2 regions of the Halodesulfovibrio sp. genome follow, and region 1 is predicted to be linked to the other one. Evidence: riboswitches for the same ligand, from Rfam matches in the RefSeq annotation. Region 1 holds a riboswitch; the other holds the start of a gene.
The links. A riboswitch is a leader RNA that binds a small molecule or an ion and turns the genes downstream of it on or off. The one in region 1 is predicted to bind cobalamin.
Positions count from the first base shown of each region.

Region 2: linked by a shared signal. The riboswitch ahead of N4A56_RS06380 (ribonucleoside triphosphate reductase) and the one ahead of N4A56_RS10190 (sirohydrochlorin cobaltochelatase) in region 1 are both predicted to bind cobalamin.

Region 1 is NZ_JAOARI010000027.1:11,683-24,164, reverse strand. It holds gene N4A56_RS10245 (methyl-accepting chemotaxis protein) at 1-418, shown strand, start outside; gene N4A56_RS10240 (manganese efflux pump MntP family protein) at 466-1,026, opposite strand; gene N4A56_RS10235 (MarR family transcriptional regulator) at 1,026-1,439, opposite strand; gene N4A56_RS10230 (sulfite exporter TauE/SafE family protein) at 1,452-2,408, opposite strand; gene N4A56_RS10225 (energy-coupling factor transporter transmembrane component T) at 2,550-3,275, opposite strand; gene umuD (translesion error-prone DNA polymerase V autoproteolytic subunit) at 3,403-3,843, shown strand; gene N4A56_RS10215 (Y-family DNA polymerase) at 3,840-5,138, shown strand; gene cobI (precorrin-2 C(20)-methyltransferase) at 5,397-6,110, opposite strand; gene N4A56_RS10205 (ABC transporter substrate-binding protein) at 6,110-7,084, opposite strand; gene N4A56_RS10200 (ABC transporter ATP-binding protein) at 7,002-7,793, opposite strand; gene N4A56_RS10195 (iron ABC transporter permease) at 7,793-8,860, opposite strand; gene N4A56_RS10190 (sirohydrochlorin cobaltochelatase) at 8,863-9,747, opposite strand; cobalamin riboswitch at 9,913-10,090, opposite strand; gene N4A56_RS10185 (nucleoside recognition domain-containing protein) at 10,126-11,199, opposite strand; gene N4A56_RS10180 (sigma-54 dependent transcriptional regulator) at 11,694-12,482, opposite strand, start outside.
Region 2 is NZ_JAOARI010000017.1:195,843-208,324, reverse strand. It holds gene topA (type I DNA topoisomerase) at 1-646, opposite strand, end outside; gene N4A56_RS06405 (hypothetical protein) at 1,096-2,226, shown strand; gene N4A56_RS06400 (SO_0444 family Cu/Zn efflux transporter) at 2,620-3,711, shown strand; gene N4A56_RS06395 (aspartate/glutamate racemase family protein) at 3,806-4,501, opposite strand; gene N4A56_RS06390 (ACT domain-containing protein) at 4,788-5,351, shown strand; gene N4A56_RS06385 (PFL family protein) at 5,434-6,804, shown strand; gene N4A56_RS06380 (ribonucleoside triphosphate reductase) at 6,900-8,972, opposite strand; cobalamin riboswitch at 9,142-9,302, opposite strand; gene N4A56_RS06375 (hypothetical protein) at 9,910-10,296, shown strand; gene N4A56_RS06370 (ATP-dependent DNA helicase) at 10,362-12,482, opposite strand, start outside.

The DNA.
Region 1 (12,482 bases):
CAAAGGATTTGCCGTTGTCGCAGATGAAGTTCGTAAGCTTGCGGAAAAAACAACATCGGCAACGCGCGAGGTTGGTTTAGCAGTAAATAGTATTCAAAGTTCTACCACAAGCGTCGCAGAAGTAGTCGAAAGGGCTGTATCTGCGGTTGTTGAAGGCACAGAAAAAGCTGAAGTTTCTGGTCAATTGCTTGTATCTATTAAAGATATGATGGATGAGGCATTTGGAGAAATCTCTGCTATTGCGACAGCAACAGAGGAACAGTCTGCCACTTCTGAGCAAATCAGCAAGGCTTCTTCAGAGATTAGCACCATCACAGATGAGGGTGTTCAGACTCTGGGAGCGGCTATTGTTGCAGTGGAAGATTTGCAGGAAATGGTAATAGAGCTACGGGCACTTACGGATGAAATGAAGTCCTAACAGGATATCGCCAATAAAAAGGGTGGAGTATTTACTCCACCCTTTTTTTATAAGACTACATTAATGCCGATAAGGATGAGGACAACGCCCCCGCCAATTTCAGCATATTTTCCAAGTGATGATGTGCTGCCGATGAACTTGCCTATCTGTAATCCTGCTAAGGTAAATAATGCTGCTGTTACGCCGATTACAAAAGCAGGGAACCAGATTAAATGGTTCAAAACAGAGAGCGATAAGCCGACTGCCAGTGCGTCAATTGATGTTGCAATTGCAAGCATAATTAAGGATACGCCTTTAGTCGGATCATACCCTTCCGCTTGTTCGTCTCTGGTAGGATGCTTGACTGCGCCCATAATCATGCGAACTCCAACCCAGAGTAGAAGTGCAAAGGCTATCCAGTGTGCATATGACTCTAAGTATGCCTTGATTGCATCACCAGCAAGCCATCCAACGATAAGCATTGCTGCCTGAAAAAAGCCAAAATGCCATGCAAGCCGGAAGGTTTGTCGCTTGCTTGCACCTTTTAAACGGACTCCAGCTGCAATTGCTACTGCAAAGGCGTCCACTGCAAGAGCAATCGCAATGGCAAGAAGTTCAGCCCAATGCATTAAAAAGCCTTGTTCATTTTTTCAAGACAGCGCTGTAAACAGCTGCGTTCATCTTGCGACAAATCAGCAACCATCGTCTCTGTTAATTGCATATGCAGCTTGTCATGTTCTAAAAACATATGTCGCCCAGTATCAGTGAGTTCAATGATGATGGAACGGCGGTCTGTTTTATGAGGACAACGGCGTACGTAATCCTTTTTTTCGAGCCTATCGATAAGAACTGTAAGAGTTCCTGTGGTGGTACCCATCCAATTAGCGAGTTCTTTCATCCGCATGGACTCATGTATCCCGAGAATTTCAAGAGCATGAATCTGTGGCAGGGTGAGTCCCTTTTCACGTACAACATCATGTTCCCAAGAGGATAATTTTTCGTAGAACTCCACTATGGCGTGATTAAGCTCCTCAAGCTCCATTGCTGATCTCCTTTAGATCATATTTGTATCAGCTAAATATGAGTATACTGCAAATACGATTGTCAGCACTCCCGCTGTGCGCATAACCAAAGGTTCAATCCAAGGTTTATTGAGTGCGTTCAAGGCATTTGTTGCTTTGTAAATTGCAAAAATAACAGCTGCTAGCGTTATTCCTGTGCCGATTGCATAACTTAAAAATACAAGAGTACTTTTAAGGATGCTTCCGGAATCAAGCCCGTATGTATACATAATTGCTACTGTCGGGCAGGGGACGATCATATTGATGAACCCGAAAACTGTCAGCCCCCAAAATGTAACTTTTGTAATTTTACTGCTGGTTGCGCAACCGCACCCTGCGTGCTGGTTGTGCGAATGCTCTTTTGGAGCCGTGCCTACCTTTTGCCCAAGGACAAAACGACTCTGTTCTGTCGTTGCGGCAGTTACTGGTTGTCCTAATACAAATGAAGGTTCGACGGCAACAGCAGTGTTTCCATATGTTACCGGTTGCAATTCTTCATGATGATGCACGTTGCAACATGCAGAGTCCCCATCTTCATGCTGTCCGCAGCATCCGTGGTGAGCATGGTGATGATGGCTGTGCCCGTGGTTGTGGTCATGAGTATGGTCATGACCGTGGTCATGGTCGTGACTATGCAGCAGGTGCGGTTTCACTATAAGGATTATCCCAAGCACGATAAGAATTCCTACCGTGGAGAGATCGACAACAGTCTTAAATGCAGCCGGAATCGCCAGTGAGATGGAACCAAGCGAAAACCCGATAGTCAGGCATGCCAGTGTTGTTCCAAATATAAATCCAGACGTAAGTGACAGTACACGGCTTCCATTTTTTGCACCGTATGTAAAAGGTGCAAGTACAAGCCATGAATGACCGCACGGGTTAATACCGTGGATAAACCCCAGCACAAGAGCACTTTGCAGTGCAACCAGAAAAACAGAATCAAACAGCATAAAGAGTCCTTTTAATTTTTTGTGTAAAAAAGGACTACGCTCAAAAGATTTGAGTGTCAAATTATTAGTGATACAAATAAAGCTTCATTCAAGTAGTATATAGATAAGATTACTTTTTTTGTAAAAAATAAATAATTCAAATTACTGTGTTGCCAAAGCAAGTGGCAAGAATGCAGCACAAAGTGCACAAAAAGAAATTATAATCTGACTAATGGGAAGAGGAATTTGCTGCGTCCATGCATCGGGTGAATCAAGCTTACGGGCTGCAACGGCAACGGTTTGTGTCCATGTTTTCTGGGCACAAATGCGTAGCACAGCCTGTGGCACAAGGAGAAAGCGTTGCCATTTCGAGCGTGGCGGGTTGCGAAGCTCCATAGCCTGCATGACTTGCGAAAAGGTTTTTTGAATAAGTGGAATAAAATGAATCATGAGTGCAAGGCTTAATGCTGGCTCCCAACTTCGTTTACCGAGTATAGGGCGCATGAACCATGACAACGCCAGTCCTAGCTGGCGGGCTGAACTTGTTGTTGCCAGTAGTAGCCCTATGCCTATCAGTATACTAAGGCGCAACGCTAAAATACCTGAAGAGAGAAACGCAGCTTGGTAGTCAGGGGTGATGCCTTGGAAAATGGGTGTGCAATCAAGCGCAAATTTTATCCCAGCCCAAAGAAGTATGAAATATAGATAGGTGGCAATAGTCCGTGATCCAAGAGTAAGGTGTACTTTGTTCCCTATACCAAGAATGAGAATGACTGCCGTGTAGATGCATAATGCATATGCTGGAACATGCCATGTAAGTATGCCGATAGTGGCAGCAAGAATAATTTTTAATCGCGAGTCGAAAGAAAGAAGAGATAAAGTTTTCATAATAACAACTGAGTAAAGGTGAATATGTACATCTGGCGGAGTTGTACTCGCACAGGCTGTAGCAATGACGTATTCTACGGCACATAAAGTCTGGTTGCAATTGCAGTCTACGAAGTGAGGCACATATATGAGAGATACAATAGATTTTCCAGAAAATAGCGAGTCCAAAGAAGAATATGGACAAATGCACACATCGTGTGCGTGCGCAGGGTTTCCATCTCCGGCAGATGATTATCTGGAAGGCGCACTCGATTTAAATCGACTGCTTGTACATAACGCACCTGCGACTTTTTTTATGCGCGTCAAAGGTGATTCAATGACAGGGGCGGGCATCCATACAGATGATATTCTGGTTGTGGATCGATCTGTGGAGCCGTCCCATAATGCCGTTGTGGTCGCTGTGCTTAATGGGGCATTGACAGTTAAGCGGTTATGGAAAAAGGACAATCGCGTTGCACTTGTTCCAGAAAATCCTCATTACAGGGCAGTAGAAGTTACGCATAATGAGAACTTTGAAGTATGGGGTGTGGCGACATCGGTTATCCATTCTCTTAGGAAACCATTATGAGTTTGGCTGCGTATGCCTTGGTAGATTGTAATAATTTTTACTGCTCTTGCGAACGGGTGTTCCGTCCTGACCTTGTTGGAAAGCCTGTTATTGTTCTCTCAAATAATGATGGTTGTATTATTTCCCGCTCTAATGAAGCAAAAGCCCTTGGCGTAAAAATGGCTGCTCCTTACTTTAAGCAGAAGCGTTTTCTTGAACAAAACGGGGTGGCAGTATTTTCGTCGAACTATCCTTTATATGGTGATCTTTCAGAAAGAGTTATGCATGTGCTGCGGACGTTTTGTCCAGAAATGGAAGTGTATTCGATTGATGAAGCGTTCCTGCGGCTTGATGGATTTGCTGCACATAATTTACACGAATATGCACAGCGCATTCGTGACACAGTGTATACGTGGACTGGAATTCCTGTATCCATTGGTATTGCCCCAACGAAAACGCTCGCTAAAATTGCCAGCCATATTTGCAAAAAGACGCCTGATTCATCCGGTGTATTTACGATGAATGCATTGTGGAACAATCCTGCCCAAGTTGATACGCTTTTGGAATCAATTTCTGTGAACGATATATGGGGAATCGGTAGAAAATCAGCTGAGAAACTTGCGAACTATGGTGTCACAACTGCCCGACAGTTGCGTGACAAAGAGAATGCGTGGCTACAGAAAAAGCTTACCGTAACCGGATTGTATACCGCCTTGGAATTACGCGGCATTCCTTCCATTGCACTTGAAGATGCGGCTCCTGCTCGAAAAAGTATCCGGTCATCCCGTTCGTTCGGTATACCTGTGACGGAGCGTAAAGATGCTTTGGAAGCAACCATCGCTTATACGGTGCGTGCAGCAGAAAAGCTTCGCCGTGAAGAATTGCTGGCAACAACGTTGTCTGTATTTATTAAAACAAACAAGCACCGACCGGGAGATCAACACGTAGAATACTGCGCGTGTACTCTCGATAAACCTACGGATTATACACCGTTACTTGTGCATCATGCTTCTAACTTATTGCAAAAAATATTTAGATCAGGGCATGAATATCAAAAAGTTGGCGTGTTGCTGTCAGGACTGGAATCTAAATTAAATCAGCAAGGTTCATTGTTCGAGATTGTGTCGCCTGCAACGCAACAGCAATTAGAGTCTGAATCTCGGCTAATGCACGTAACAGATGCCATAAATAAAAAATTTGGACGCGGAACCGTACAATACGCAGGAGAAGGGTTGGGGCAGCCTTGGAAAATGAAGCAAGAAAGATTGTCCCCCAGATACACAACTGACTGGGCAGAGTTGCGTGAAGTTGATTGACCCGCATTGTGTCCCATGCGCTTCGTTTTTTTAAATGATGTTACAAAGAAAGACTGCCGTCCAAGGAAGGCAGTCTTTTTAATATTGAAACTAAGGTGATAAAGCCGCGCATAAAAATTAACCAACGAGCTTGTATCGCATAATAAAAAGTTTGAAAGGGGGTCTGGGGGAAAACTTTTCAAAGTTTTCAGCCCAGCCGCCGGAGGCTCACTCGAAGAGTAAAAAGAGACCTCCCCAAGTGCTTACAAAAAAATCCAACTATTTAGTCACAGGAATAAGCATGTGAGAGAAATAGTGAGGCTTTTCCGGTGCGTCATCAATATTGCGGGCGATAATTTCCCCTTCCATGCCAAGGCGTGAAATAAATATCGCAGAATTTTTTCGATTTGTTTTGCGAAGGAGTTCTTTGAGTTCCGCGAAGTTTTTATACGTTTTTAAAATAACAGCGTTATCGACTCTGTTCAGAAGCTGTTGCGTATCTTCGGTTGCGCGTACACCGGATGCTAGCAAGAGGTTTTCACCGGATTCACAAAGAATAGTACCTGTGCGTGCAGCTGAAGCTTGATATGAGGTGATTCCCGGTACAATTGCAATAGCAAAGCTTGGGTCAAGTGCTTCGAGTGTGCGCTTCAGGTAACCGAAAGTAGAGTAAATAAGCGGATCACCTAAGGTGAGGAACGCACAGTTTTTACCTTGGCGAAGCAGGCTTGCAACTATTTTTGCGTTTTCTTCCCATGCGTGAAGCAATACTTGCTCATCACGGGTCATTGGAAATCCAAGATGCACGACTTCGACATCGGATTGCATGTGCGGCTCGGCAATGGATAGCGCTGTTGAATAATCGTTTTTAGTAGATGAAGCAGCAAGGACGATATCAACGTTTGCTAATACCTTAGTTGCTTTAATGGTGAGTAAATCCGGATCGCCTGGACCTACTCCGATGCCGTACAGTGTGCCTGATAAAGCGGACATTAGATGTCTCCTGAACTATGTGGATTGAGTTGTATTCTGGTTGGGTGCAGCAGAGCTGCTAATTCTTCTACAGCGGTTACGGCACGGGGACCGGGACGTGAATAGCTGGATTCATCAATAATATAAACGCGGTTGTTTTTTACTGCTCGAATAGTGCGGAAGTGAGCCCGTTGTCCTATCGGTTGCGGGTTCGGGTTCATAGCGCCTTTTTGGATAAGGTATACTTCCGGATCGCGCTTGATTACTTCCTCTTCATTTATGCGGACTAATTTTACAGTGACATCCATACTATTGGTTCCACCTGCATGCTCAATAATGTCATTAACAATAGAAGCGCGCCCCGCACCGAGCAGATTAGGGTAACGTACTTCAAAGAAAACAGAAGGCTTGTGTGGAACAGTTGCAAGTTGCTGTGCGACGTGCGCAAGCCTAGCTTGCAGATTGTTGCAGACGGTCTCCGCTTTATCTTCAGCAGCAGTAAGGACGCCGAGCCGCTTGATGACTGAGAATAGTTCCTTAAATGTTGTTACAGAAAAGAAAGCTACTGGAATGCCGAGCTGCTCGAGCATTTTAACGGACTCCAGTGCTTTTTTTCTGCCACCCATCTGGAGCACTATATCTGGGCGAAGTCCCGCTACAAGCTCTGGGTTAGGACGCATGTGCGTGCCTATCGACGGCTTGTTCAGGATGGAAGGCGGAAGTGTGTCCGCTTTGGTGCGGGCTACAATGATGTCTTCCTTACCTAGTTCTCCCAATATTTCGTTGAATGCTCCGTATAGTGCAATGATGCGAGTTGCAGGGCGCTGCAACTCGATTGTTCTGCCAAGGTCGTCTACGATTTTGACAGAAGCGGGATGGACTTCCGCTGATGCTGGACTCGCAAGCGCAGTACTAGCGCAAAGCAGAGCCAGGAGTAAAAAAAGCTTGGGGTGCACCAGTAACCGGATGACTGAATGTATGGATTGGTGTTTCATAAATTTGGGTCAGTTTTTCATCGGTAAAAACGTCTTCGACAGTGCCGTCCTGAACTATCCGTCCATGTTTGAGAAATATCAGACGGCTACAGTAGAGGGCAGCAAGATTAATATCGTGAATAGCTGCAATTACAGTTGTTCCGGTTGTATGTCTTTGCTTCAGCAAATCGAAAATTTCTAGGCTTCGGGCTACATCAAGACCAGAGGTTGCTTCGTCCAGAAGCAATGTGCTGGTTTGTTGTGCAAGTGCCCGTGCAATGAGTACTCGTTGAAATTCTCCACCCGAAAGCTCTCGTGCTGATTTGTATGCAAAGGCATCGGTTCCTGTGGCTTGCATGCAGCGCAAGGCAATTTCTGTATCTTCGGCACTGTATCCACCCAGAGGGGATATGTACGGATAGCGCCCCATGAGTACGAGTGACAGTGCTTCGATATCCGGTGTTTCCCCAGTATACTGCGGCACGGAAGCTATTTGGGCTGCACGTTGCTTAGGTGGTACCTGAAGCAGGTTTGTGCCGTGTAATGTTACAGAGCCTTTTAGCGGTTTGCGGATTCCTGAAAGTGCCATAAGCAGCGTAGTCTTGCCACTTCCGTTGGGTCCAAGAAGTCCGACCATTTCGCCTTGTTCTATTGATATCGAAATATCATGCAGGACAGCCTTTGAAGAATATCCCGCAGACAAATTTTTCAGAACAATACTCGCAGACATTATCGGCTACTCCGCTTCATGGAACGGTGCAGGAGCAGGCAGAAAAAAGGACCTCCAAGAAGAGCTGTGACAACGCCGACCGGCAGTTCTGCACCTTCCGAAAGAACTGTGCGTGCTAATACATCAGACCAGAGTAAAAGCAATCCGCCAATAAACGCAGAGCTTACGAGCAATGGTCTATGTTCGCCACCTTGAACAAGACGTACAAGGTGTGGCACAACTAGCCCCACAAAACCAATAACACCTGAGACCGCGACGGATGCGCCGGTAATCATGCTTGCCCCTACAAGAAGCCATAAGCGGACGCGGCTGGCATTCATGCCTAACTGTTGAGCTTGCGTTTCACCAAGAGCTAAGATGTCCAGCTCGCGAGAAAACCTCCAGATGATTGCAACCCCTAAGGTGTACCACGGTAGAATGAGCTGCACATGCTGCCAGCTTCTTCCTTGCAGACTGCCCATAATCCAGAACACAATAGATGCGACTGAATCTTCATCAAGTGATTTGACGAGCGAGATAAGCGCTGCGAGAAATGTTGCGACAACCACTCCGGCTAGTACAAGCGCATCGCGTTTGAGTTGTCCTCCCATGCTGCCAAGTGTGATAACTGCTGCAAGAGCGAGTAACGCACCTGTGAGTGCCGCAAGAGGGATAATACCTATTCCCGCAAGATACGGTATGGAACCGGACAATCCAAAAAATATAGCAACAGAAGCACCGAAAGCTGCTCCACTGGATACTCCGATAGTGAACGGATCAGCCAGTGGGTTGCGCAAAATGCCTTGGAAGACTGTGCCGGAAACAGCCAGCCCGCTTCCTATCAGTAGCGAAAGAATAATTCGACTGAACCGAATTTCCCAAACAACGATGGCATTAGTGGTTTCACCGGAGATGCCGACAGGAAAAAGGTGTTCTGCGAGTGTATGGAATACCTGCCCCAACGGGATGTTGAGCGGGCCATACGAAGAAGCCAGAACAGCAGACACTACACAAGCGCAAGCAGCAATGCTGGAAAAAAGAATGCATCGACGTGCACGACGTTGCGCAATGTCTGCTGAACTAGTCATAATTACAGAGCGCTAAACGCCTCTTTCAAGTGTGCAACCCACTGTGCAACAACAGCATCGTATTCGCCTGTACCTTTCAGTACAGTTGTAACATTGAATCCTTCTTTAGTAAGAATAGATTTCCAGCTGTCGTCTTCTGGACCAGCCATGTCGTTGTGTGCGTGGTCACCAGCAACAGACATGAGAGGCATGAGCCAAACTTTTTTGATGCCTTTAGCTTTCAGGGTAGGAATGATGTTGTCGAGAGCTGGGTAGCCTTCTACAGTGCCAACATACATATTAGAATCCTGTTCCTGAAGGTATGTAGCAAGACCAGGGTAGTAAATGTTGCCCGGATCGTGTGTGCCGTGTCCCATAAAGATAACTGCTTCATTTTTTTTACGGGCAGCAGGAACAAGTGTAGGTAAAATTTTGGACATAGAAGCAAGGTCTGCTGGAGTGTGCATCAGCGGTGCACCAACTTCAATGTGACTGATGCCTTTAGGCATGCCATTGAATGCAGAAGCTGTTTCAAGAATGTCAGAAAATTCCTGACCAGGAATTGTGTGCAAGGACTGTACAACAACATGTGTAAAGCCTTCATCACCCATCTGTGCAAGAGCAGCAGCAGGGGAAGGTACAATCATTTTTTCGGTACGTTTAATTTTATTACGGATGATTGCAGCAGAGTAAGCCCAGCGGATTTCTGTATCAGGAAATGCTTTGGCAACTTCTTCACCAATATTATCCAGAGAAACACGAGCTTCAGGTACAGATGTGCCAAATGCAACAAGTAAAATGCCCTTTTTACATTCTTTAGCTTCTCCGTGTCCAGCAAAGGCAGGGAGAGATAAACTAAAAACAAGAGCGACAGCGAGCATGAGTCGTAAAGAACGACTGCGGATCATGGCAAAAGCCTCCAACGTTTGGGGCGGGGTATATGGCGCAGAGCGGTGCATGACGCACCGATAGCGAAGAGTGTTTTGCAGAACAAGACCCCGTGTTTGCAAAATCGAGCCTGATATTCACACCGGACGAAATGTAAGGCAGGAACTTTCGTAGGTAATATTCATGAATATCTACAGTTTTCAGGCAGGTCTTCCGGCTCGTTCCTCTTTATCCGACCTTCCCGGCAGAGCCAGTGGTACAGCGTGGATAAAGATTAGATAGAACTTACGGCGGCGGGACCGCTCCCGATTTGCACGGGATTCCCTATTAGGCTTTTTGAGCACCTGAAGTGCGGCACTTTACACGCAATGAATTTGTGCGGTCAAGCAGTGATATTGTTAACTTGCAATCCAAAGATAGAGGATTGTTACGCAGATAAGGCTGCTGATACGTAAAAGCTGACTCATCAAAAGCATGGGAAAACCGATCTTAAATGTAAATACACCAGTTTGAGATGGCAGTTGGTGTCGCAGGGCGCGAATAGGAGTGGCAACAATTGTTCCAAGAACAAGGGCAAGAACTAGTTGCGTTGTTGTTAACGAACCGCCATCCAGCAGCGCTCCCGCAGCAGCAATACCAGTTGTAAATTCAGCAGCTACTGCAAAGACTACAACGCTGACTGCTTCTACAGGTAGGTAGGCGGATGTAACCCAGCCAGCTGCGGATGTTCGTAAATATTCAAACATGCCAGCTTGGTTTAGTGCATATATAAGGAAATAGACAGGAGCCGTGACAGTGCAGATGCGAGTGAATCGTCTGCGAAATGCGCTTAAAATTTTAGCTGCGGAGGTTTTTCGATTGGCAGGCTGGTCGGTTATTTCGTTATCCGTTTTATGCGGCGCAAATGTAATTCGTGTCCATATGAGTAGACCAATTGTGCGTATCAGTGCAGCAAGACCGTTAAGAGAGAGGTAGATTATTCCCGCAGTGCGCGTCATTGGTACTATGATGAAAAAAGTCGTCGGAAGATGGAGAAGAAAGACTGGAAGCCCTGTGTTAATGAGATAACTTAGTTTCATCTCCTGCAAAGAAATTTTATTTTCCTTCCAGAATGTCATGAGCATAGTGTTTGCCGCTGTTCCAGAAAAAAAAGCAGTGGTGAATGCTGCGCCGGATTCATCTTTAAGATTTCCGAAGCGCATAACTGGACGAACCAGAGTGGCAAGAAGCGGTGCCCATCCCATTCCCTCAACAGCGATACCTACAACGAGTCCTATCCCGAGAAAACAGAGCATCCTCAATAATGGGCGAATAAGTCCCGGCCATGCTTTGCCCCATGAAAGTAGGCTTGGGTCGTTTGTAAGTATGACAGCAAGCGCGGTCAGTGAACATAGTGCAGCGATGATGAGCGCCTTAGCAGATCGTTTTGGTTTGCGTTTGCGTGAGGTGGGAAAGGTAGTTGCTTGAGACATGGTTTCTCCTTGCGGTGGTGGTACGCCACCCAAAGAGTAATTTCAAGTCGTCAGATAATCAGTGCACAAGGTAACATTGGCTGCCGTTTGTTACGGAATGCCGAAGGTTGGGGTGTACGATAGGTATAAAAAATCGCGCTACAGCAAGCTGTAGCGCGTATTTTTCAATCGACTAAGCGATCAAGGAAACCGGATAGCTTTCGCCGGTACGAAAAAAGTATTTCCGCCAAACTTTGTCCGACACTCGGAGGAAATTTCTTTTCAGGAGCAGACCATTTCTCCTGCACTGGTGGCTATATACCAAGAACCATGCCATGTGTGATAATAGATTGATAAAACTGATGAAAATATTATTTATTATAAATGATAACGGTTTTCTTTGTGAAAAAGTCGAAAAAGTAGATCGATTGTCCGTGAATGCGGAAGTTTTGTCCGTAATAGCGGACAAAACTTATGTGCTCTATCCTAAAACGAGGACATCTATGTGTAGTTGCTTATTTTTTAACAGGGTATTTTTTGAGCAAATCGTACAGATACGATCTTGAAAGACCGGATAGTTTGCAAGCTGTAGCAACCTTTCCTCCCGATAACATCATAAGATGTTGAAGGTAATTTTCAAAGATTTCATCTCGAAACTCAAAGAAGGGTTTGATTGTATTGCTTGAATTTTTCTTGTCCGGAATTGCGGAAATGTAAGGTATTTTGTCCGTAATCTCGGAAATAGGTATTTCATTGCGTGTGTCAAAGCGTGGTGAAGACTGGACGATGACGACTTCTTTTGTGCGATGTGTGTTGCTATCTGCTTGAATCGTTTCAGCGGCAGCAACAAGAGCACGTTCTTCTTCGGGATTACCATTAGAAGAACTTGCTTGCACAGGAGTTCGCCCCTGTATTGATGGACGTGTTTGCTCCACAGGTGAAGTTGCCAGCCTTGCTGTATAGTTATCAGGGGCATTTTCTAATTCGCTGATGCTACAAGACGCACCTTGGTGCAACGGAACTTGGTTGCTTTCGGTAAGGGCTTTAATTTCCTGCTGGGTCTTGTCAGCTGCAGCGCGCGCAATATTGATGCGGATATGATCGGGAAGGTGACGGCTAAAAATTTTAGGCGTTTCTTTGGCTGCTAGTACAGCACGTTCCAGAGTATGTATCAGCTCTCGAACATTTCCCGGCCATGAGTATTCCTTGGCTAGGTCAAGCAAGTCTGGAGAAATGCCTTTGGCTGGCATGCCGTATTTTCCGCAGAGTTGTTTCACATAGTGCTCAATAAGATGCGGGAGGTC
Region 2 (12,482 bases), on a different contig from region 1:
TTTTACCTGCAATTTTATGCAATGCTGCTTTAAACGGCGGCGGAGTTTCACCTTCCATTTCAGCTTTGAATACCCAGTATTCTTCTGGAGTAAACGCATAGCGCTCTGCTTCGCGCTCAACAATAAGACGCAAGGCAACAGATTGTACTCGTCCGGCAGAGATACCGCGTTTTACTTTGTTCCAAAGCAGCGGAGAAAGCTTGTAACCAACAAGACGATCCAGAATGCGTCGAGCTTGCTGGGCATCAAATAGATCTTCATTCAAATCTTTTGGGTGCTCAAGTGCTTCTCGAACGGCGCGGGCGGTAATTTCGTTAAACTGAATGCGCTTAGCGTTAGGATTTTCTTTTTTGATAATCTCAGCAATATGCCATGCAATCGCTTCACCTTCGCGGTCGGGGTCGGGAGCAAGGTATACATGGTCAGCTTTAGCGGCTGCTTCTTTCAGTGTGGAAACAACTTTCTGCTTACCCTGAATGATCTGATACTTTGGCTTGTAGTTTTTTTCTTCGTCAACGCCGAGATCTTTTTTTGGCAAATCGCGCACATGACCTACACTGGCGTGAACCATGTAGTTACGGCCAAGAAACTTTTTGATTGTTTTCACCTTTGCGGGTGATTCTACAATTATCAGGTCTTTTCCCATTGAATGTCCTGTATCCGAAGGTGGTTAAGGTGCAGCAGCTATCGTACAACAATAGATAGGTGCACCAGATGCTAAGCGTTTTTCCGTTAGGGGAAGATACGGCAAATGCTGTCAGCGTCAAGTGTCGATTTTCTAAAATCTGAATACGGACAGCATATCTTCCTGAAGATCAATGCAAAATTGGAGAACGGATTGCCATTGCTTCTATATTACAAAAAGTACACAGCTTGGGAATGATACAGACTGAAGGAATGTTGCTTGCGATGTGTTGCATCCATTTTTAGTAAATTACTTTCAAATTATTGACAAAGTTTTGGATTACAGCAGTGAGTACGTACTCTCGCCCCTCTGGGAAGCCACGGATTATAACGAGTCTAAAAGGTTGGCATTTTACTTGCTTAATAACGTGAGTACGTTGTCAAGCTCGGGGGAGCTTTAGGAGGAAAACTATGTCTGTGACCCAGATTTCTATGGCGCAGGTGCAGGGAGTCCTGCAGCAGTCAAAACGGCGCACAGGTGCGAGTAAACTTGATAATGCTGCACAAAACAATGGTGTAAGCCGTTTTGAAGCCTTGCTTAGAGAACCGCAGCAAATTGCAGACGCGATGGCATCGTCTTCGTCTGCCGGAAATTCTGTTCTACCTATTCAATCTCCATACTATGGATTGCTTGGTACAGAGCAGGTTTCATCTGCAAAAACGAACCTAGGAAATGTTTCTCAACTTGCAAACTTTATAGACATTTCAGCTGTTAAGCCGAATGTTTTAAGTAATGCACTCAAAATGCTGACAGAAGCAGCTGAAAAAAATCAGCTCGAAACAGCTTCTGCCGCTGGTGTTGCATTTAATTTAGAAGGAATGATGAGCCGCGAAGTCGTTCGTGGTGATCTTGAAACGGTTGTTCAAGCTTCTGACAGTGCTTCAAGCGACGATAGCGAACAGCATGAAGCTGAAAATGTGATTATTGGTAAAACCAATGTTCGCGGATCGTTAGCAGCAATGTTTGAATCTGGAGCAGCCGGAAATATTGGTGCTATTGGATACGATGCAACAGGCGGAACTTCGTACGGTAAGTACCAGTTCTCTTCTGCACGTGGAACAATGGACGATTTTTTGACGTATCTTGATACGCATGCCTCAGATATCTCATTGCATCTGCGGGCAGCGGGCGAAATAAATACTGGTTCCAAGCAGGGTGAAATGCCGACAGCTTGGCAAGAAGTAGCCAATATTGACCCTGTACGGTTTGAAAAAATGCAGGATGCATTTATGCAGTCACGCTATTTTACGCCGGTAGCTCGTGTTGTGCAGGAAAAAATGAATATTGATTCCATGAGTACAGCTATGGAAGAAGTTCTGCTTTCCACCTCTTTGCAGCATGGTCCTCGTGGGGCTGTGAAAATATTTGCAAAAGCATTTGGCGAAACAGGCGGCTTCTCAGAAGAAATGCAGGAAACATTTATTAAGAATGTTTATGCACAGCGTCATACTGAATTTGTAACCTCATCTCCACTTGTTCGATCTGGTGTACAAAACAGGTTGAATGCTGAGTTAAGTGCTGCTTTAGCTATGCTTGCGTAGTGTATTATAATGCCGCGCTCAGAAGAATGACAGCGGATTGAGTTTACAAAGCTCATCATGTGTCAATAAGTAGACGGAGCCTGTTATGACTATAGGTATCGAAAGGACATCACCTTTGATGTCCTTTCAGATTGATGGCTAGTCTGCATGTTGCAGTGTTGTTTTGGTAAATAAATGGCGTTGCAGCAGTAATCTTGTATGACGCGGTACTCTCTTTTTCTATAATAGATTCAGATTGTTATCATTTAAAAAGGACATCATTTTTGATGTCCTTTTTTTGTTTAATTGAATCCTATTTTCAAAAATAATTTTTTTCAATCTTGACCGGCTGAGCCTTCTGTTTTAATTACATATGAACACGTATTCATGTGTAATGCTTTTTCAGAGGTAACTATGGAAATTGTAATACAATACTTTGCCGAAGTATGGGACATACTGCTTGAAGCCGCACCATACGTTCTTTTCGGTTTCTTTGTCGCAGGGCTTCTTAAAGGATTTTTGCCGGATGACTTTGTTGCCCGCCACCTTGGTAGCAATAAAAAAGGGGCAGTTGTTAAGGCGTCTATGTTCGGCGTTCCCTTACCGCTTTGTTCCTGCGGGGTTATTCCGGCAGCAGCGGGACTGCGTCAACAGGGTGCAAGTAAGGGAGCAACGACATCGTTTATGATCTCTACTCCCGAAACCGGAGTGGATTCAATAGCGATTACCTACGCGTTGCTTGACCCTATTATGACTATTGTCCGTCCGGTGGCAGCATTTATATCCGCACTGACTGCTGGAACACTGGTTGATATGTTTCCCGAAAAACCAAAACCGGGCAAAGTGGAGTTCACTCCGCTTAATTTCGCACCGACGACCTTAAAGAAAGAAGAGTGCACTTCTGGCTGTTGTTCTTCAAAATCCACTGGGTCAAAGTTTACAGAAAAATTTATGACCGGTATGCAGTTCGCTTTTGGAGAGCTGGTTGCTGATATCGGAAAATGGCTGTTGATTGGTATACTTATCGCTGCTGTTGTCTCTACATTCCTGCCGGTTACATTCTTTCAGGAATATGTGGGTGACGGACTTTTGAGTATGATTCTAATGGTAGTCATTGGTGTGCCTATGTACGTCTGTGCAACGGCATCGACACCTATTGCCGCCGCATTGGCACTTAAAGGACTTTCTCCGGGTGGTGCGTTGGTGTTTCTGTTAGCAGGACCAGCAACAAACGCTGCAACCATCACTGTCGTAGCGCAGACTCTCGGTAAACGTGTAGCCTTTATTTACGTAAGTTCCATTGCGGTAACATCCGTCATTCTTGGTCTTGCCGTGAACTGGTTGTACGCAAAACTTGGTCTTTCAGTTTTTTCATGGATTAATGATGTCGAAGCGCATCAGCATGGAATTATCGCCTATGTATCTGCGATTTTATTACTTATCCTTGTGGGTAGGCAGTATGTCGGGCGTGGAAATCAGCATGGTGCTTCCTGCGGATGTCACTAATTTATTGATAGTTATAGATGCAAAAAGCCACGCTTGAAAGCGTGGCTTTTTTGTTTTTCAAATATGCTGACAGAATAAGATGTTATAAGCGTTTTTATTCACCGAGCGCTGCGTTGAGAGCAGCATCAACATGTGCCTGTACCGTATCAATAAGTGGTATATTGCAATCTGTCGGCTTAACGAGCAGGGCTATTTCAGTACAGCCTAGGATAATTGCCTCAGCGCCATCACGCTCAAGCTGCTGAATTATACGGATGTATTTTTCACGAGTGCTGCTAATGAATTTTCCGTAACAAAATTCATTAAAGATACTATCGTGGATAACTGTCCGTGCTTTTTCATCAGGAATAAGAACGTCTAGCCCGTATTTTTCTGTAAGAGGTCGGGTGATAAAATCTTTTTCCATAGTGAATGTAGTGCCAAGCAAGCCAAGCTTCTGTACATTAAGCTCTTTTGCCTTTTCTGCGATAGCGTCAGCAATATGGATGAGAGGAATTTCTAATGAACTCTGAACCGTGTCAGCTGCCATATGCATAGTGTTCGCGCCGATAAGAAGCATATCCGCACCAGCTGCCTCGGTATTGAGTGCAGTTTGTGTGAGCTTATTGCCGATTCCTTCCCAGTCATCTTTTTGCATCAGTGTTTCGTATTCTGAAAAATCAACACTTTCCATAAGAATACGACATGAATGCAAACCGCCGAGCCGTTCACGCACGCCTTCATTGAGTAGTCGGTAGTATGTAACAGTAGACTCCCAGCTCATTCCGCCTATCAACCCGATCTTTTTCATGCGAATATCCTTTGCGTGATTTGAAATATCATGGCTTGGTCAGCCAATATGTACGCTTTGTTGTTAATATAAAATATATATAAAATACAGCGTGTTGTTTTGTTAAAAAATGCTTGTGCGGATATGGCTGTTCCGACTACGTAGGGTAGTGAAAAGAGATGAAGCTTGCTTGTGTAGTAAAACAGCTGCTATCTATGGTTCTGTGTGGCTACTATCTTTTGTCAGGCTTGACATAATTGTGTGAGCCTATCAATCTTCCGGTATCTATATGTTTGGAGTGCAAAATATGAAAAAGGTAGTTGTATCATTTCTCGGCAAAGATGGTCCGGGAGTCGTACATGCGGTATCCAGCCTGCTAACAGGGTTGGAATGCAATATTAATGAAGTAAGTCAAACTATTCTGCATAGTGAATTTGCTGCAATCGTCATAGCTGAGATGCCGGACGGGTGCACTGTTGAAGCGTTGCAAGAATCACTGGTGAAGGGACTTACTGAGCGACAGATTGACCTTAGTGTTACAGCGCGCCTTTATGATGGTAGAAGCTGGTCTGCTGAAAATCCACAGCCATTTGTGGTAAGTGTGGATGGCCCTGACCAGAAAGGGCTGGTTGCTGCAATTTCAGGTATTCTTGGTGAGTTTAATGTGAATATTGCCAACCTGAAAGCTATTGTTCCTAAAGATCAGCCGGATGGACATGCTCTTATTGTTTTTGAGGTAACTGTCCCCGGTTCTGTAGAGCTTGCAGCTTTACGTGGTGCGCTGAATACCAAAGCGGAAGAGCTTTCGCTGCGGGTGAGCGTTCAGCATAGGGATATTTTCGAAGCGGTGCACAGGGTGCAACCTGTGTAGCTCAGATGTGGTACAATCATTACTTGATTGTCGCAGCTGTATAAGATGAGTTTTTGTGTACATCATTTTATAAGGAAAAAAGATGCTTTCAGATCGTGAAGTACTCAGTACTTTAGCTATGCTCCGAAATGAGCACTTGGATGTTCGTACTGTTACGCTTGGTGTCAGCCTTTTTGACTGTGCAAGTCACGACTTTGACGTGTTTGCAGATAGAGTTCGCACCAAGATCAGACATTATTCTCAAAAACTTGTGGCTACGTGTAATGAGGTGGGCGACAAGTACGGGATTCCAATCGTTAATAAACGTATCAGCGTAAGCCCGATGGGTGTTGTATGTTCTTCTTTTACGCCGGAACAGATGGTTAAGGCGTGTCAGGTGCTTGATGAAGCTGCACAGGAAGCGGGTGTTGATTTCCTCGGTGGTTTTGGTGCGCTTGTAGAAAAAGGTATGACCAAGGGCGACCGTGCCTTGATTGATTCCCTGCCGGAAGCACTGGCAGTGACACAACGTGTTTGCTCGTCTATTAACGTTGCATCGTCACGTAGCGGTATCAATATGGATGCGGTTGCACTTATGGGGCAGCGAATTAAAGATATCGCAGCGCGCACGGCAGATTCAGACGGTCTTGGCTGTGCAAAGCTTGTTGTCTTTGCCAATATTCCGCAAGATGTACCGTTTATGGCGGGAGCCTACCTTGGTGTGGGTGAGCCGGAAGCAGTTATCAATGTGGGTGTTTCCGGTCCCGGTGTTGTTAAAAAAGCTATTGATCGTGCCGTGCAGGATGGCAGTGCGAACAGCCTTGGCGACATCGCCGAAGTTATTAAGCGAACTGCGTTTAAAGTAACCCGTGTCGGTGAAATCATCGGTAAAGAAGTGGCAGAGCGTCTCGGACTTCCTTTTGGTGTGGCGGACTTGTCATTAGCTCCGACTCCGGAAGTGGGTGACTCTGTCGGTGAGATTTTTGAAGCTGTCGGACTCTCTTCTATTGGTGCACCGGGTTCCACTGCGGTTCTTGCTATGCTCAACGATGCAGTGAAAAAAGGTGGTGCGTTTGCATCATCACATGTCGGTGGTCTTTCTGGCGCGTTTATTCCTGTGTCCGAAGATTCCAGTATCGCTGCGGCTGCTGCATCCGGTGCATTGACTATGGAAAAGCTTGAAGCCATGACCAGCGTTTGTTCTGTAGGTCTTGATATGGTTGCAGTTCCGGGGGATACCACAGCCTCGACTCTTTCCGGTATCATTGCAGATGAAATGGCAATCGGCATGATTAACAGCAAAACAACAGCTGTACGAATTATTCCGGTTCCGGGTAAAGGTGTCGGCGAAAATGTTTCCTTCGGCGGTCTGCTTGGCGAAGCGAAAATTATGGCTGTACCGGGTGGAAATGCAGAGCCGTTTATTAAACTTGGCGGTCGCATTCCTGCGCCTATTCATAGTTTGAAGAACTAGGCTGTCCTTTAGATTTTTATCCCTGCCGATTATACAAGAAAAGCCGTTCTGCATAAGCAGAACGGCTTTTTTATTGATAGTATCGTACGCGCAGACTAGTTGCCGCAGCAGCAATCAGTTACCGCAGACAGTGCGTATTCCTGACGTTCGCGGTATTCTTCCTGCTTACCTTTGTTCCAGCGTTTTACTGGACGGTAGTACCCTACAACGCGGGTGTATACTTCTGCTTCGCTGCCACATGTCGGGCAGTTGAAGTGTTCGCCGTTGATGTAGCCGTGTTCCTTACAAATGGAGAAGGTAGGCGTTACGGAAATGTAAGGAATTTTAGTATTGCTCATCGCTTTGATGAGGAAATTCTTTACGCTTTCCGGTTCCGGTACAGCTTCGCCGAGGAAGGAGTGGAATACAGTACCACCATTGTACAGGGTTTGCAGCTCGTTCTGGTGCTCAAGAGCGTAGAAAACGTCCTGAGTAAGACCTACAGGGAGCAGAGTGGAGTTGGTGTAGTACGGAACTTCACTACCGGCAGAAACGATGTCTGCGTAAAGGTCTTTGTCTGTTTTAGCCAGACGGTAACAAGTGCCTTCACCCGGTGTTGCTTCAAGGTTGTACAGGTTGCCTGTCTCTTCCTGAAAACGCACTGTAAGAGCGCGCAGGTGGTTGAGTACACGACGCATGAGGCGCAGACCGCTTTCTGTTTCGATACCTTTTCCGAGCAGGTTGAGGCATGCTTCGTGACCACCGATAAGACCGATGGTGGAGAAGTGACCTTTGTATCCGTTTTTGAGGTAACGACGAGAGAACGGGAACATGCCAGCATCGAGGTTCTTTTCGCAAAGTTTGCGTTTGAACTCGAGAGATTCTTTTGCCATTTCTGCATATTCTTCAACGAGGTCGAGGAAATCTTCTTCATTGTGTGCAAGGTAGGCAAGTTTAGGCAAGTTCAGAGTAACAACACCGATGGAGCCGGTGAGGTCGCCAGCACCGAAAAGACCACCAGTCTTTTTGCGGATTTCGCGAAGATCCATTTGCAGACGGCAGCACATGGAACGAACATCTTCCGGATTAAGATCGGAGTTGATGAAGTTCTGGAAATACGGAACGCCGTATTTAGCTGTAAGTTCCATCAGAAGCTGAGCTGGTTTGGAATCCCAGTCAAAGTCTTTGGTAACGTTGTATGTAGGAATTGGGAAAGAGAAGATACGACCATCTGCGTCACCTTCGAGCATAACCTCGAGGAATGCACGGTTAATCATATCCATTTCTTTCTGGTAGTCACCGTATGTGGAGTCTTGGAACGCGCCGCCGATAATGATTGGTTCGTTAGCAATGTGTGCAGGAACAACCATATCGAAGGTAAAGTTGGTGAACGGGCTTTGACCGCCCCAACGGGAAGTGGTGTTCAGGTTGTAAACAAGTTTCTGAATCTGCTGACGAACGGTAGGGTAGTCAAGGTTATCGTTGCGGATAAATGGTGCAAGGTATGTATCAACGTTGTTGAACGCCTGTGCACCGGACCATTCGTTCTGCAATGTTCCGAGGAAGTTTACAATCTGACCGCACGCAGAGTCGAAGTGTTTTGCAGGAGCAGAACAACAGCGACCTTCAAGGTTGAAGCCTTCAAGCAACAGATCGCGGAGACTCCAGCCGGAGCAGTAGCCTGCAAGACCGAAGGAAAGATCGTGAATGTGGAAGTAACCGTGAGTATGAGCCTGACGGATTTCTTCCGGATATTTTTCAAGCACGTAACGAGCCTGAACGGAACCAGCCATGTGAAGAATAAGACCTTGGAATGAATGCCCCATGTTGGAGTTTTCATTAACGCGCCAGTCACTGCGGTCAAGGTAGCTTTCAATCATGCTGGATACGTCAAAGTATGCCTGATTTTGTGTACGCATTTCACGGCGTTTTTCACGGTAAATGATGTAACGCTCAGCTACTGCATACAAGCGAGCTTCCATAAGCACTTGTTGCACAGTATCTTGTACTTGTTCTTGCTCTGGAGCTTCTACATTGGCAAGTTTTTCCTCAACCTTGCGTGCAAGGCGTTTAGAAAGAAGTGGGTCTTTGATGCCACTGCTTTTGAGTGCTTTAAGGATCGCTTGGGCAATTCGTTCGAGGGACCAGGTTTCAATACAACCGTCGCGCTTGAGAATCTGTTTAGGCATTACAACTCCGACGTCATAAAAAGTGCATGGCAAAAGAAAGGCACACGAAAAGAACGCATGCGTTGCGAAGCAATTCGACATCTAACAGCCTGGGATGTGTATACTGCGGCGGAACCCCAATATACGCAGGCACAGGTTATGGATTATTTGAATTATACCGGCAGCACGTTTGTGCCGGTAGACTTCAGGAAGGGAGCTGGCTTTCTTGCTTCATATACCGTGTGGGCGATAGTCTTTGAGAAGACTGGCAAGATTACAGCGGCAGGACCGCACCGGATTTTTGACCGGATTTCCTTTGCGCCTTTCGGCTCCTGAAGGAAGTATTCTTTGGGTGGCAAAGAGCTATCAAAAAGGCTCTTTAGCATCAAGTAGTGAGTTTCTAAACGAGGGCAAATCCACACCTAATTCACAAGATAATTATCCAGATTCATTTATATATTTTTTTTACGCACAAATTCGATGTACCTTTTTTGCACTTACGTGTTCTAATCCGGTGAGTTAGCAAAAAAAGCAGCCTTTGAGCGTCCGTAAAATACCGCTCAAAGCCCTGTAAACTGTGACTTGAGTTACAGAAAAAGAGGGTATGAAACGGTTACATGTAGATGTGGTGTTATTATAGATAATTGCGAATGTGCTTTTAAAAAAATGAGTATAGAGCGTAAAAGAAAATGTTGTCACTTCTCTGCGAAGGCTGTCTGGGAAATCAGAGTCATGTTGTTATACCCTGATTGATGATCATTCCGTGCGCTACGATTTAACTACGAAAAGAATATGCTTTTTGCAGTGGTTCGCTATATAGTGCGATTGTTTTTTGTACGTGCTAGTCGTAGCCGCCAGCCTTGGCAGGGATAAAAAATGACAGCATTGCGTATATGATGGGACATGCGTGTGGCGTAATGTCTCAATGTATCGTCATTATAAAAATAAGGAAAAAGATATGCGAGTATTGTTACTGGCAATGAGCTTAATGCTCGTTGCGCAGGTTGCTGTGGCTGCTCCAAAAGAAATGAGTAATGCTCCCGTTGCAGGAAATTATAAGAATAAAATTCAGTGCGGATACCTTGCGCTTGAAATGCGTAAAAATGCCGTTGCAAAGCAATACTTCACTGAGGGGGAAGCGTTATTTAAAAAGCAGAACCCAAAAGCAACCGAAATGGATTTAGCCAAAGTTTTTTCATACGAGCGTGGTTTTCTGCATGGATATCTTGCAGGACAGATGAGCGGTATGAGTTCAATGGGTGACTTGAATAAGCTTTTTACGCATGCATACGAGAACATGTGTAAAAAAGCTTCTGATAAGCCTCAGTTGAGAGAAAAAGAATAACTAGCTTTGCGTAGTAAATAAGGACAAGGGGGCAGTGCTCCCTTGTCCAGATAAATTTTGAAAGGTTATGGTTTGTTTTTCCATCCTTTGCCACGATGCCGCGCCGGTATGTTGCGCATTCCTTGAATGACAGCGCATGGTGCAAGGCGTTGATTGCGCAGTAACCTGTTGTCGAGCACCACAACAACTCCTGAGTCGGTCTCGCGTCGAATGAGTCTGCCAGTTCCTTGTCTGAATTTTATAGCAGTTTCGTAGCGGTAACGATCCCAGAAGGCTGCCTCTGGCAGAAAACGCTTTCGGGCATCCATAAGTGGTGAGTTGGGCGCAGGGAAGGGCAAGCGGGTAATCACAACTTGAGTAAGTGTTTTTCCTGGAAAATCTACACCATGCCAGAATGTTTCTACGCCGAACAGGACACTTTCGCGGGTTGTTCGAAACTCTTCGATAAGTGCGGTTGCTGGCTCTCCTTTTCTCTGAAAAAGGAGGGGGTAGTTACCGTCGTATGTATTTTCCAGACTTTTACGGAGCGCTTCTAAATCCTCATAGCTTGCACAAAGAACAAGGGTTGCGCCGTCATTGTATTCAATGAGTTTTGGCAAGACCTTCAACGTGTATTCCAGCCACAGCTTTTTTTGGTCATATAAACCGCTCGGTGCGTCTGAAGGGACGACAAGAGAGTAGTCCGGTGTAAAAGGTGGAGCTATGCGGGCAACGAAACACGGCTTTTGCGGTGCTTCTTCATCTGCAAAAGGCACTCTGTCTGCTTTACCAAGTCCCAGCGAACGCCGATACGGAGTAAAACTGGATTGGTGGGTGAGTGTGGCAGATGTGAGTACCATTGTATCGAGATGTTTGATGATGGACTCACGGATGAACGCTCCCATGTAGACTTGTCCACCGCATAACAGCCAGTTACGCGGGAAAACATGAACAGACTTCCATGTGCCGTCCTCGTGCAGACCTTTTCGTATCAGATCAAGGTTTGTGCAAACATCCTGCAATAATGTTCGCATTGTGCGGCAACGGGAGATAGTTTTGTAGCCGAGGGGAAGATCTTTTGCCTTTTTACCAGTGAAAAATGCCGATAATTCGTGAATGCGCTTGAGGTGCTTGTTCAAAATAGCAAGATCTTTTGCGGCATCACCTTCTGTGAAGGCTGCATGGGCAGGCGTTACAGGAACAGCCCCATATGCGGCAGACTGATTCATCTGTTTGAACTGATCCCGCAGTGCATTCATTTTGGTTACTGCATACGCAATTTCACTGACAACCGCTTCTGCCTGATGCTCTATTATCTCCGAAATGGATCTGGCATGTATAAGTTTGCGGCACTGCTCACGCAGGTATTTGCAGTAGAAAAAAATGTCAGATGTAGATACTTCTGGGCTTAATGTCGTGCGCACTGCGTCTTCAAAATGATTTGCTTCGTCGATGATGCAATGCGTAAAAAGTCCGCTCAAGAGTGTGTCATTTTCCATGAGCACAAGCTTATTGTGGTTTGTAATGACCAGCCGTGATTGGGCAGCTTCCGCAGTAACAATATTTCCGGGGCATTGTTTGTGGGTGCTGAAACATCCATTGCCCGCCGATACTTCTTGCGCAATATTGCTCAGGGTACGACCTTCATCAAAGTAGGCTCGCATGCGTGGCGTCACGTCATCTAAATCTGCAATACGGTAGTTATAGCAAATGTTGGCAAAATACAGCCATGAGAGGAGTTCTATCCCATCAAGAAGCGGGGAAAGAATGTCATTTAATTTGTGCGCACACACATAGTTAGATTTCCCTTTAATGAGCGCAACGGGGATATCCTTATATTGCCCAAAAAGTTCACGGCAGGCGTTCAGTTCGTTACCGTACAGTTGCTTTTGTAAGCTTTTAGTATAAGTGGCAATAGCAACCCGTTGGGAAGGATTGCGCTTAAGAAACTCCATTACAGGGAGCAGGTAGCCTAACGTTTTGCCAGTGCCTGTTCCTGCCTCAATACAGGCGACAGCGTTAGAATTTATGGCATGTGCAACGTTGGTAGCGTAGTCTACTTGAGGCTGACGTACACTGTAGCCTTTACGTTTATGAGCAAGCTGATCGAACAGTTGTTGAATCTCGTTTTCCGGCAGCTTCGTGAAAGCTTCGCGTCGTGGTGTTTCCTTGTTCTGCTTCGGAACAGTGTCTAAAAATTGCTCCCA